DNA from 3 places in the Luteibacter sp. HA06 genome. Region 3 is predicted to be linked to each of the others. Evidence: riboswitches for the same ligand, from Rfam matches in the RefSeq annotation. Region 3 holds a riboswitch; each other region holds the start of a gene.
The links. A riboswitch is a leader RNA that binds a small molecule or an ion and turns the genes downstream of it on or off. The one in region 3 is predicted to bind cobalamin.
Positions count from the first base shown of each region.

Region 1 (4,359 bases), 4.3 Mb from region 3:
TCCGCTGGAATGCGCACGCCGTCGAAACTCACGCTGCGCGTGGGCTGGCTGTGCCAGCCCAGCTTCTCCTCGTTGCGTCCGTAGCCGATGCCTTGCGAGTACGCCGGAACAGCGAAGGCACTGATGCCACGCGCGCCTCCCTCACTCGTGCGTGCCATCACCACCAGCATGTCGGTAGCGCCTGCGCCCGAGATGAAAGCCTTGCTTCCGCTGATCACGTACGAGTCGCCGTCGCGCTCGGCGCGCGTCTTCAGCGATCCGGCGTCCGAGCCAGCACCCGGCTCGGTGAGGCAGTAGGAGGCCAGCTTTTCCCCGCTGGCGAGCAGGGGACCCCAGGTGTCGCGTACGGCCGGTGTCGCGTGCGCGGTGAGCATCCAGGTGGCCATGTTGTGGATGCTGATGAAGGCCGCCGTCGACGGATCGAGAGCCGCCAGCTCCTCGAAGACGACGGTGGCATCGAGGCGGGTGAGGCCGGTGCCGCCAGCCTGCTCGTCGACGTAGAGCCCGCAAAAGCCGAGCTCTCCGGCCTTGCCGATCGCCTCGCGCGGAAACTCGCTCTCGGCGTCCCAGCGTGCGGCATGCGGAGCCAGCTCGGCCATGGCGAACGCGTGCGCGGCATCGCGATAGGCGAGCTGCTCGTCATTCAGGTCAGTCTGGGGTGGTGGAACCCGCGGCATGTCCATGAGCGCGGCCATCACTTCAGGCTGATGGTGGTGTTGACGCCGACATGCAGTGTGTCGTCATCGAACCAGCGCTGGGTCACCGTCTTGGTCTGGGTATAGAACATGACGACCTGCTTGCCATAGGGGCCAAGGTCGCCCAGCTTCGAGGCGCGCGAGCCGGTGAACGAGAACAGCGGCACGGGCACCGGAATCGGCACGTTGATACCTACCTGGCCGACATCGATGTCTTCCTGAAAACGACGCGCTGCCGCACCCGACTGGGTAAACACGGCCGTGCCGTTGCCATTCGGATTGGCGTTGACCAGGTCGATCGCGTCGTCGAGCGAGGCTGCCGCAAGGATGACGAGCACCGGGCCGAAGATTTCCTCGTCATAGATACGCATGCCCGGACGCACGCCCGAGAAGATCGTCGGGCCGACGAAGTTGCCTTCCTCGAAACCCGGCACGGATGGCTTTCGTCCGTCGAGCTCGAGCGTGGCACCCTGCTCCACGCCGGAAGCGATGAAGGCCTCGACGCGCTCGCGCGCCGCGCAGGAAATCAGCGGGCCGACGTCGGTGCCCGCCGCGTTGCCTGCGCCGACCTTGAGCGTCTTTGCCTTGGCCACGAGTTCCGGGATCCAGGACTGCGCCTCACCTACCAGCACGGCGGTGGAGGCGGCCATGCAGCGCTGGCCTGCCGCACCGAAGGCGGCACCGGCAAGTGCGTTGAGTGTCTGCTCCTTGTTCGCATCGGGCAGCACGACGGCGTGGTTCTTCGCGCCCATCATGCACTGCACGCGCTTACCCGCCTGCGAAGCGCGGTGATAGACGTGCGTGCCGACCCGCGTAGAACCGACAAAGGACACCGCCTTGATATCGGCGTGGTCGCAGATCGCATTGACCACGGCTTCGCCACCGTGCACCACGTTGAGCACGCCCTTGGGAACGCCGGCCTCGAGAGCCAGCTCCACCAGGCGCATCGTCACCATCGGGTCCTGCTCCGAAGGCTTGAGTACGAAGGTGTTACCCGTGGCGATGGCCATCGGGAACATCCACAGCGGGATCATCGCCGGGAAGTTGAACGGCGTGATCCCCGCGCAGACGCCGATCGGCTGCAGCAGGGTAAAGGTGTCCACGCCGCCGGCCACGTTATTGGCCAACTCACCCAGCTGCAGGTTGCCGATCGCCGCCGCGTGCTCGACCACTTCCAGGCCGCGGAACACGTCGCCTTCGGCATCGGGGAGGGTCTTGCCCTGTTCCGCGCTGAGCAGGGCGGCGAGTTCGCCCATGTTCTCGCGGATCAGCTGCTGGTATTTCAGGAAGATGCGCGCGCGTACGCCGATGGGTGTCTTGCGCCAGCTCTTGAAGGCTTGTGCCGCGGCGGCCACCGCAGCGTTCACTTCGTCAGGCGTCGCGAACGGCACGCGCGCAAGCACGGCCTGCGTCGCGGGGTTGACGACGTCGCGCCATTCGGTGGTTTTGGATTCGACGAAGACACCGTCGATCAGTAATTTAACGGTCGCGACATCGGCCGCAACTGAGTCCAGCTTGTTCATGGTCCTGCTCCGTACGCTCACCCGCGAAATGGGTGCTGCGGAGCAGACAAGAGGACGCGGAGCAGCGGGTGGCCGCGCCGTATCAGCCCGTCCGGTTGCCCGCCGCAACACCCGAGGAGGCACCCGAAGGCACCTGCACAGGCCGGTCTCCGGGCTTGCGAGCGATGCGTACCGCACCACCCCGACACCTTCCCGCGCTTCGCGCAGTGGTCTTATCGTCGGGTGTTCTCGCTTACCGTTGCGGGGGCAGCGCCGGAATAGGATCTCGTGATCCGCACCGGCTTCCCGTTTCACCCTGCGCACCGCTTACGTGGCGGCAGGACACCTGTGATCTCCCGAGTGTAGCGTGGCGGCCGAACCGCTCAAGCTGCAGTGCGGTAGAACCTGGCGATGGGTAGCTCTCAACGGTGGCCGTTTGGCGTAGTCTTGCATCGGGCGCAGGACACGCGCGTTTACCCTGACTGAGGAGGCTGTATGAGCAAGGGTCTGGATTCAAAGAAGAGCGACAAGAAAAAACCGGCCAAGACCATGAAAGAAAAGAAGGCCGCGAAGGACGAAAAGAAAAAGAACATCCGCTAAGGCGGACGTTTGTAGCGCACCCGCCGGAAGGCTGGCGTGCGCAAGAGGGGGCCCGGGCCGAGTGATCGCCCGGGCCATTTTCTTTGTGTGGGAGCCGGCTATGCCGGCGATGGGGGGGGTGAGGAAGCCTGGCTATCGCCGCTGAAGCGGCTCCCACACAGAGCCTCCCACACTTAGCCTCCTCCCACACCAGCGGCGGCTGCTTCTTACTTGGTGGCCGCCGTCACGCGCCATACCGTGTCGCCGACGTCATCGGCGACCAGGATCGCGCCTTCCTTGTCCTGCACCAGCCCGACCGGGGCACCGAACAGCTGCTTCTCGTCCTTCGAGAAGAAGCCGCTGACAACGGAGACCGGCTTGCCCACGGGCGTGCCATCCTTGAACGCCACGAAGACCACTTCGTAGCCGCTCAGCGGCGAGCGATCCCAGCTGCCGTGTTCGCCGATGAAGGCGCCCCCCTGGAACTGCGCCGGCAGGCCGTTGGTGGCGGACATCAAGAGCCCGAGCGGAGCGACGTGCGAGCCGATGGCGTAGTCCGGCTTGATCGCCTTGGCGACCATGTCGGGGCGCTGTGGCTTGACCCGGCTGTCCACGTTCTGGCCGTAGTAGCTATAGGGCCAGCCGTAGAACGCACCCTCGTGTACCGAGGTCATGTAATCAGGCACGAGGTCGGCACCGATCTCATCACGCTCGTTCACGATCGCCCAGAGCTTGCCGGTGGTGGGCTCCCATTGCAGGCCGGTCGGATTGCGCAGCCCGGACGCATAGATGCGGCTGGCGCCCGTCGCGACGTCCACCTCGAGGATGTCCGCGCGGCGATATTCCACGGCCAGGCCGTTCTCGGTGATGTTGCTGTTGGAGCCGACGCCCACGTAGAGCTTGGTGCCATCCGGACTGGCCAGCAGCGACTTGGTCCAGTGGTGGTTGATGGTGTTGGGCAGATCGGTGAAACCGACCCCAGGTGCCTTGATCTCGGTCTCGCCCGCCGCATAGGGGAATTTCACGATACCGTCGGTGTTGGCCACGTACAGCGAATCGCCGATCAGCTGCACGCCGAACGGGGAATTCAGGTTCTCGATGAAGATGTGCTTGTCCCAGCCGCCGCTGGCGTTCTTGCGCAGCAGGGTGATCCGATTGCCGCCCTTGCCACCCTTGCCCGACTGGTTCTTCACCATGCCGGCGAGGAGCTGCTTGGGCGTTGTGACCGGCTCGGTGCCCGGACCATTGGATTCCACGACCAGCACGTCGTCGTTGGGAAGGACGTAGAGCTGGCGGGGGTGCATCAGGCCGGTGGCCATCGCGTCGATCTTCAAACCCGGCGCCACGGTCGGCGTCTGGCCCGCTTTCCAGCCGGCCTTGTCGGGCACCTGCATCGGCGGCACGAGGAAGCGCTGCGGATTGGGCAGGGTCGGATTGCTGCCCGACTGCTGGTCCGGCTGGTACGAAGCTTTCTCGTCGCACCCGCCCAGGACAGCCACGCAGGCCATGGCGAGCACACTGCGGTAGAGGGTCTTATTCATGGATGAGGTTCCCCGAAGCAGTCGGTCGCACGGCAATGACGA
Region 1 covers NZ_JBSSDZ010000001.1:350,436-354,794, forward strand. Annotated here, with positions in the region: gene ACVWWJ_RS01470 (acyl-CoA dehydrogenase family protein) at 1-683, opposite strand, end outside; gene ACVWWJ_RS01475 (CoA-acylating methylmalonate-semialdehyde dehydrogenase) at 695-2,218, opposite strand; cobalamin riboswitch at 2,342-2,562, opposite strand; gene ACVWWJ_RS01480 (PQQ-dependent sugar dehydrogenase) at 3,004-4,317, opposite strand; gene ACVWWJ_RS01485 (DUF2231 domain-containing protein) at 4,310-4,359, opposite strand, start outside.
Region 1: linked by a shared signal. The riboswitch ahead of ACVWWJ_RS01475 (CoA-acylating methylmalonate-semialdehyde dehydrogenase) and the one ahead of ACVWWJ_RS21705 (ribonucleoside-diphosphate reductase subunit alpha) in region 3 are both predicted to bind cobalamin.

Region 2 (4,359 bases), 3.8 Mb from region 3:
TTGGGGGCTCGGAGCAAGCACCCATCGCCGCTGAAGCGGCTCCCACAGGGAAATCAGGCCACAAATGATCAGGCCACAAATGATCAGGCCAGACATGATCAGACCAGACATGATCAGGCCAGAGACGATCAGCGCGGAGGCGGCTCAGGCCACCGCGGCCAGGCGCTCCCGGGCGGCTTTTGCCACCGCCACCATGCCTTTCAGGGCCGCGGATACCTCCGGCCAGCCGCGGGTCTTCAGGCCGCAGTCCGGGTTGACCCAGAGCTGGTCGGGACGGAGGACCTGAAGGGCCCGGGCCAGCAGATCGGCCATTTCGACCTCGGTCGGCACGCGGGGCGAGTGGATGTCGTAGACGCCGGGGCCAATACCGTTGGGGTACTGAAAGCGTGTGAAGGCGTCCAGCAGCTCCATGCGTGACCGGCTGGTCTCGATCGAGATGACGTCCGCATCCATCGCGGCGACGGCCTCGATGATGTCGTTGAACTCCGAGTAGCACATGTGGGTGTGTACCTGGGTCGCATCGCTCACGCCGCCGGCGGTGATGCGGAAGGCATCGACTGCCCAGGCAAGATACGCATCCCAGTCGGCGCGACGCAGGGGCAGGCCTTCGCGGAGCGCCGGCTCGTCGATCTGGACGATGCCGATGCCAGCCTTCTCGAGATCGTGCACTTCGTCGCGCAGGGCAAGGGCGATCTGCCGGCAGACCTCGGAGCGCGCGAGGTCGTCGCGCACGAAGGACCACTGCAGCATCGTCACCGGGCCGGTGAGCATGCCCTTCATGGGCCGGTCGGTGAGGGACTGCGCATAGGCCGACCACGCCACCGTCATCGGATTGGGACGTGCGACATCGCCGTAGATGATCGGCGGCTTGACGCAGCGTGAGCCGTAGCTCTGCACCCAGCCGAGCGAGGTGAACGCATAGCCATCCAGTTGCTCGCCGAAGTACTCGACCATGTCGTTGCGCTCGGGCTCGCCGTGCACCAGCACATCGATGCCGGCCTCCTCCTGGAAGCGCACGACGCGACGCACCTCATCGCGGAGAATGCCCGCGTAGGCGTCGTCGTCAAGCTTGCCCGAGCGATGCGCGGCGCGGGCAATACGCAGGTCGTTGGTCTGCGGGAACGAACCGATGGTCGTCGTCGGCAGGTCGGGCAGGTCGAAACGCTCACGTTGCACGGCGGCGCGGAAGGCGAAGCCGGAGCGACGCTGGCCGAACTGCGGGGTGAGCTGGCGAACGCGGGCACGCACGTCCGCACGTACCACGTCGCCCGAGCTCTGGCGGCTGGCGACGATGTCGTGCTGGCGGGTCAGTGTCTTTCGTGCAGCCTCACTGCCGGCGACGGCGTCGGCGTAGCGGCGCAGCTCGGCGATCTTCTGCCGGGCGAACGACAGCCACTCCGCCAGATGGGCAGGCAGGTGTTTCTCTTCGGACACGTCGATCGGTACGTGCAGCAGGGAGCACGAGGTGGAGAGCCACAGGCGGTCGTGGCCGAGGCGGGCAAGAAGCCGGTCCACGCGCGGGAGGATGGTCGCCGGATCGCTCAGCCAGATGTTGCGACCGTCGAGCACGCCGGCCGACAGCACCCGGTCGGCCGGCAGGGCGTCGAGAACGGCATCCAACTGGCCGGGGGCACGGGCGAGATCGACATGAAGGCCGGCGACAGGAAGCGATGTGGCCAGTTCGAGGTTGGCGCCGAGCTCACCGAAGTAGGTGGCCAGCAGCACGCGGACCCGGCCGTGCGTGGCGACGGCAGCGTACGCGCGGCGGAAGGCCTCGCGCCAGTCGGCATCCAGGTCGAGCACGAGGGTGGGCTCGTCGACTTGCAGCCAATCGGCGCCCGCATCCGCCAGGGCGTCGACGACGCCAAGCCACGCCGGAAGCAGCCGATCGAGCAGGGCAAGCGGGTCGCTGCCGTCGATGGTCTTGGCCAGGCGCAGGAAGCTCACCGGTCCCAGCAGCACGGGGCGCGCGGCATGGCCGGCCGCGACCGCTTCGCGATATTCGGCGACGACCTTTTCAGGCCGCGCGGCGAAGGACTGCCCGGCTTCGAGTTCCGGCACGATGTAGTGGTAGTTCGTATCGAACCACTTGGTCATTTCCATCGCGTGCAGGTCGACGTCGCCGTCCTGATGGCCACGTGCCATGGCGAAGTAGCCGGTGAGAGCATCGCGATCGGCGAGCGCGCGGTAGCGCGTCGGGATGGCGTCGACCAGGACGGCCGCGTCGAGTACATGGTCGTACAACGAGAAGTCGTTGACGGGGACGCTGTCGGCGCCCGCGTCGCGGGCGAGTTTCCAGTGGCGGTGGCGCAGTTCACGCGCGACGGCGAGCAGCTCGTCGGCACGGGTCTCTCCCTTCCAGTGGCTTTCGAGGGCGCGCTTGAGTTCGCGGCGCCGGCCAATGCGGGGGAAGCCCGGGTAGGTTACGTGTGGCATGGATGATTCCTCTTCGTGGCAAAGAGGAGGGAAGGGCGGCTGGACACGAACGCACGCGCGCCACCGCGACCGGGCGCGGCAGGCAGGAGCACGTCATGTGGCTAGCCGTCGACCTTCGCCCCCGCGGGCGAACCGGATGAGCACCCCTTGCGAGGAACAGCCCTCGCCAGGCGGTCATCCAGGTCGGACGGAGCATTCGCGCCCATGACGGCGCGTGCGTTCCGGTCGGCGGCAGGTCTTCGGGCTCGTGGATGTGGCACCGGATTGGTGCCGCCTTGCTCGTCGCTTCCCGGATCGCCATCGATCCAGTGCCTGTGACGGACTCGTCTCCATATACCGCTGCGGGGCAGCGCCGGATTCTCACCGGCTTCCCTCTTAGCTTTATCTTTCTATTCGCATAAAGAGATAAAGACCGCTGACCGGCGGAAAATTAGCCGTATGGACGCCCAAAGTCAATCGACGGCGATGCGTCGTCTCCACATCCGCCCAGCGAGGATGTGCCTCCACCCCAGGGAGCGCGCCATGAGCGAAAGGCACATCGTGATGGCGACCGTCGGATCGCAGGGTGACCTGTTTCCTTTTCTCGCCGTGGGGCGGGAACTGCGCGAACGCGGGTATCGCATCACGATCGGTGCCCACGGTATCCATCGCGACGCCGTGGCGGAGGCCGGTCTGGACTTTGTGCTGGCCAGTGGCATCGCCGAGCCCGAAGACAAAGCCGCTTTCGCCGCCCGCGCGTTTCATCCCTGGCGCGGACCGCGCTTCGTCGTGCGTGACCTTGCCGCGGCCGATGTCGCCGACAGCTATGCGGCGCTGGCCCCTGTTTGCGCCGATGCCGATGCGATCGTGACCTCCACACTCGCCTTCGCCGGGCAGATTCTTGGCGAGACGCGACGGATCACGTGGCTGTCGGCGGCGCTGTCGCCTGCGGTGTTCCTGTCGGCGTTCGATCCCCCGGCCACGGGCATCGACCGGCTGGACGCGTTCTTTCGTTCGTCGCCCCGCCGTGGTGCCTGGGTACGGCGTATCAGCGAGACGGTCACCTCACCCTGGACGAAAGCCGTGCGCCGCTTCCGGCAGTCGCTCGGACTGGCGCCGGTGTCGGTCTGGGGCGATCCTTTCCACCGGGGCCAGCACGCGCGCGACGGGGTGTTGGCCATGTACTCGCCTCTGTTGGGGCGGCCGCCGCAAGATGCGCCTGCGCACAGCGTGGTCACCGGATACTGCCGCTACACGCCGTCGGGCGACATGCTGCCGTCGGCATTGCATGGCTTCCTCGACGCCGGGGAAGCGCCGTTGGTGTTCTCGCTGGGCTCGGCGGCGGTACATGCCGGCGAGAGCTTTCTTCGCGAAAGCATGTCGGTTGCGGCAGCGCTAGGTCGACGGGCCGTACTGCTCACCGGCTCGCCCGAGATGCGTGCACGGCTGCCTGCCGTGCTTCCGGACGGGACCTTCGCTGCGGAATATGCGCCGCACGGCGCTTTGTTCGGGCGCGCCGCGGCTGTCGTGCACCACGGTGGCATCGGAACGACGCAGGAGGCCTTGCGCGCCGGCTGCCCCGAACTCGTGGTGCCCCACGGTTTCGATCAGCCGGACAACGCGGCGCGCGTGGTCCGGCTCGGTGTGGGCGATGTGTTGCCGGCATCGCGTTATCGCGCCGGCGTTGCCGCCGAGAAACTACGTGCGCTGTTGATGGATGAAGCCGTCGCGTCGAGAGCCCAGCGCGCAGCGGCGGTGATTCGGGCGGAAAACGGTGCGCGCGTCGCCGCAGACATCATCGAACAAGCCATCGCCCGCCGCCGCACCATGTAAGAGCCGATGAATCGGCTCTTACATGGCAGAGGTTTACGCAGTCACCGCCGCCTTGACGCCATACCGCGACGCCGGTACCGACTTCGACAACTCCGGGAACAACGCACGACG
Region 2 covers NZ_JBSSDZ010000001.1:871,316-875,674, forward strand. Annotated here, with positions in the region: gene metE (5-methyltetrahydropteroyltriglutamate--homocysteine S-methyltransferase) at 145-2,436, opposite strand; cobalamin riboswitch at 2,650-2,868, opposite strand; gene ACVWWJ_RS03815 (glycosyltransferase) at 2,959-4,248, shown strand; gene ACVWWJ_RS03820 (SDR family NAD(P)-dependent oxidoreductase) at 4,282-4,359, opposite strand, start outside.
Region 2: linked by a shared signal. The riboswitch ahead of metE (5-methyltetrahydropteroyltriglutamate--homocysteine S-methyltransferase) and the one ahead of ACVWWJ_RS21705 (ribonucleoside-diphosphate reductase subunit alpha) in region 3 are both predicted to bind cobalamin.

Region 3 (4,359 bases):
GGCGTCGTCGAGCAAGGCGTTGCCGGCTTCCACCGTGAGGCGCCCTTGCCCGTTCATCGCATCGCGCGCATTGATCGCGAGGTTGAGCAGCGCGTTCTCTACGTTCGAAGGATCCACCAGCGTGTTCCACAAGCCGGCGCCGATCACGGTCTCCACTTCGATCGCCTCGCCCAAGGCGCGGCGCAGCAGTTCGTCCATGTCGCGGACAAAACGACCGATATTCACCACCTTGGGTGCCAGCGGCTGGCGACGGCCGAAGGCGAGCAACTGGGAAGCAAGCTTGGAACCCCGCGTGACGCCGGCCATGGCGTTGGCGACGCGACGCTCGGCGCGTTCGTTCCCGGCGACGTCGGCCGAGAGGAGCTGGAGGTTGCCGCTGATCACCTGGAGCAGGTTGTTGAAGTCGTGCGCCACGCCGCCGGTGAGGTTGCCGATCGCGTCCATCTTCTGCGCCTGGCGCAGCTGTTCCTGGGCCACGTCGAGAGCGGCGTCACGCTCGCGCTCGGCCGAGACGTCGCGCGCCACGGCGAAAATCAGCCCATCGCTCGGCACCGCGCGCCACGAAAGCGTACGCAGGCCGCCGTCGGCGGTGCGATAGCGGTTCTCGAAGCGAAGCGTCGTTTCGCCCTCGGCAAGGTGACCGGTTTCATCCTGCGTGCGCGGCACGTCCTCCGGATGAACGAAGTCGAGGTAGGAGCGGCCGATCGTGTCGCGCTCGCTCCAGCCGAGGATGGCGGTCCACGCCGGGTTGACCGAGAGCAGGCGCGTTTCGGTGTCGGCGACGACCAGGATGTCGCTGGACAGGGTCCAGACCCGGTCGCGCTCATAGGTACGCTCGACCACCTGGCGCTCGAGGTCCTTGGCGAGCAACCGCAACTCGTGCTCTGCACGGCGCCGCTCCACCGCCACGCGCGTGCGGCTGGCCACTTCACTGACGAAGCTGATCTCTTCCTCGGGCCATTCACGGGGCACTTCGTGGTTGAGATATAGCAAGGCCACGAAGCCGCCGCGCTCGGTCACCGGCATATTGATGAAGGACAGCGCGCGGATCCCGTCCAGCGCGTCGGCGGTGGACGCGGTCCGTGGGTCCGTCCTGGCATCGGTTATCACGGTGGTCACGCCGCGCTTCAGCTCGTCGATGTAGCTGCCGTAATCGCGGAAGTGCAGCACGCCGGCGAGGGTCTGGATACCCGGCGCGTTCCAGTCACGCTCCACCGCGATGGTCTCGGCGACGGGGTCGATCGTGCCGTACCCGGCCCGGCTCACCTTGAGCGTCCGGCCCAGCACTTCGGCGACTCGATAGGCGATTTCGGCCGGATCTTCGAGGTCGCGCAGCAGGTTGCCGATCTCGATCAGGGCCAGGCGTCGGTCTTCGGCGGCGCCGGTGCTCCCTGTCTCCGGGTTCGCGGAGCGGATGGTGACAGCCACGGTGGCCGGCAGACCGGGCCGGGCCTCGAGTGACACCCGCACGGTATCGCCGTCCGCCGTGACAAGGGCCAGCTCCCGCACCCCGTTCCCGGGGGCGGCCAGCGGCAAGGCAGCGAGTAGCCGATCGCGGCTCCCCGCATCCCACAGGCCCATGAACCCTGACGGCTCGTGCTCGCGCAGGCGCGCCGCGACCCAGGCGTTGGCGTACAGCAGCTCTCCCGAGGCTGTCACGGCGGCGAAGCCGAACGGCAGGCCATCGAGCGCATGGGAAAGGAGGGTCTGGTCCTGCAATGCGAACGATGAGGGCATCAGTCGAGCAATCGTGGGATGGGAATGGGCCGCGATTTTATCGGGTGATTGTGGTTCCCTTTGTGTAGACGATCTTCACGAAACCCTCATGCCGCCGGTCACGAAAAGCGCTTGACAAAAGGGAGTCCCAAGCCGATCAAGCACCTAGGCCAAACACCCTACATCTTGTGTTGACGCACCCCTTCACCAGCTATATGGTGTGTCCCGTTGGTGTCCGAAGAGGCGCGACTGCCCGTCGGACTTAATAGGGAATACCGGTGTGAATCCGGAACTGCCCCGCAGCGGTAAGTGGAAACGACCCCGTTCATTGCACTGGTCCTTCGGGGGCTGGGAAGCGACGGGTAGGCGGATCGGAAGGTCCATGTCCACGAGTCCGAAGACCTGCCAACAATCGGAGCCCGAGCGGCCTCGATAGTGGTGACGGCTTCCGCGGGGAAGCACGTCGCGGATCGGAGCCCTTCACGGCGCTCCGTCCCGACGTTTCCCGTGTTTCGCCCCCATCGCATCGAGCCTTGCCCTCGGGATCGGGGTTTGACCAAGGCCATGGGGCTGCCAACACAATGACGACGATGGATTCCGCAGCGCGCGAGCGCACCGAGACGGCCGATGCGGCCGCCACCCCCTCCGCTGCAACCGACAAGGCGCCTGCCGCCGGTTACAGGAACGACGCGCCGCCGGCCTTCGCGCTGACGCCGCCGCACAATCCCGGACAGATGCGCGTGACCAAGCGCAACGGCGGCCATGAAGTGGTCGACGTGAACAAGATCGTGCGCGCGGTCACACGCAGCGCCGATGGCCTGTTCGCGGTCGATCCGATGCGCGTGGCGCTGAAGACGATCGGCGGCCTGTATGACGGCGCCACCACCCAGGAACTCGACCAGCTGTCGATCCGCACCTCGGCCGCGCTGACTGCCGAAGAGCCGGAATACGGCCAGCTCGCTGCACGCCTGCTCGCCGCCTTCGTCGACAAGGAAGTGTCGGGCCAGGACATCCAGTCGTTCTCGCAGTCGATCTCCACCGGTTTCGACCTCGGCATCCTCAACGAGCGCCTTCGCGACTTCGTGCAGATCAACGCACGTAAGCTCAACGATGCGATCGACACCACCGGTTCGCGTCGCTTCGAGTACTTCGGCCTGCGCACGGTGTACGACCGTTACCTGCTGCGCCACCCGACCAAGCGCTTCGTCATCGAGACGCCGCAGTACTTCTTCATGCGCATCGCCTGCGCGCTCGGTGGCAACGACGTCGCCGAGACGCTGGAGCTGTACCGCATGCTCTCGTCGCTGGAGTACCTGGCCAGCTCGCCGACCCTGTTCAACGCCGGTACCGCGCACGAGCAGCTGTCGTCGTGCTTCCTGCTCGACTCGCCGCAGGACGCACTCGAATCCATCTACGCCAAGTACGGCGACGTGGCCCAGCTGTCGAAGTTTGCCGGCGGCATCGGCCTCGCTTACTCGCGCATCCGTTCGCGCGGTTCGCTGATCAAGGGGACCAATGGCCATTCAAACGGCCTCGTGCCCTGGCTGAAGACGCTCGACGCCTCCGTGGCCGCAGTGAACCAGGGTGGCAAGCGCAAGGGCGCGGCCTGCGTGTACCTGGAATCCTGGCATGCGGACATCGAGGAATTCCTCGAGCTGCGTGAGAACACCGGCGACGACGCGCGCCGCACGCACAACCTCAACCTCGCCAACTGGGTGCCCGACCTCTTCATGCGCCGCGTGGAGATCGACGGTGACTGGTCGCTGTTCGACCCGAAGATCGTGCCGCACTTCGTCGACACCTGGGGCCCGACCTTCGACGCCGCCTATGAGAAGGCTGAAGCCGAAGGCCTCGCTTCGAAGTCGATCAAGGCGCGTGAGCTCTACGCTCGCATGCTGCGTTCGCTGGCCCAGACCGGCAACGGCTGGATGACCTTCAAGGATCGTTCCAACGCGACCAGCAACCAGACTGCCCTGCCGCAGAACGTCATCCACCTGTCGAACCTGTGCACCGAGATCCTCGAAGTGACCTCGGAAGGCGAGACTGCGGTGTGCAACCTCGGCTCGGTGAACCTTGCCCGCCACGTGGTGGACGGCCAGTTCGACTACGACAAGCTCGCCACCACGGTGCGTACCGCCGTGCGCCAGCTCAACCGCGTCATCGATCTCAATTTCTACCCGATCGCCACGGCGAAGACGGCGAACATGAAGTGGCGCCCGGTCGGTCTCGGCGTGATGGGCTTGCAGGACGTCTTCTTCAAGCTTCGCCTGCCGTTCGATTCGGAAGAAGCGCGCAAGCTGTCGACGCGCATCCAGGAAGAGATCTACTTCCACGCGCTGTCCATGTCCAACGAGATCGCCGAGCGCGACGGCCCGCTGCCGGGCTTCGAAGAAACCCGCTCCGCCAACGGCGAAATGCAGTTCGACTACTGGCCGGCCGCTACGCCGAACGATCTGGACGGCCGCTGGGCCGAGCTACGCGAGAAGATCAAGGCCAAGGGCCTGCGCAACTCGCTGCTCATCGCCATCGCGCCGACCGCCACCATCGCCTCGATCGCCGGTTGCTACGAGTGCATCGAGCCGCAGGTATCCAACCTGTTCAAGCGCGAGACGCTCTCGGGCGACTTCCTCGTCGTCAACCGTT
Region 3 covers NZ_JBSSDZ010000001.1:4,693,579-4,697,937, forward strand. Annotated here, with positions in the region: gene ACVWWJ_RS21700 (response regulator) at 1-1,737, opposite strand, end outside; cobalamin riboswitch at 1,929-2,140, shown strand; gene ACVWWJ_RS21705 (ribonucleoside-diphosphate reductase subunit alpha) at 2,298-4,359, shown strand, end outside.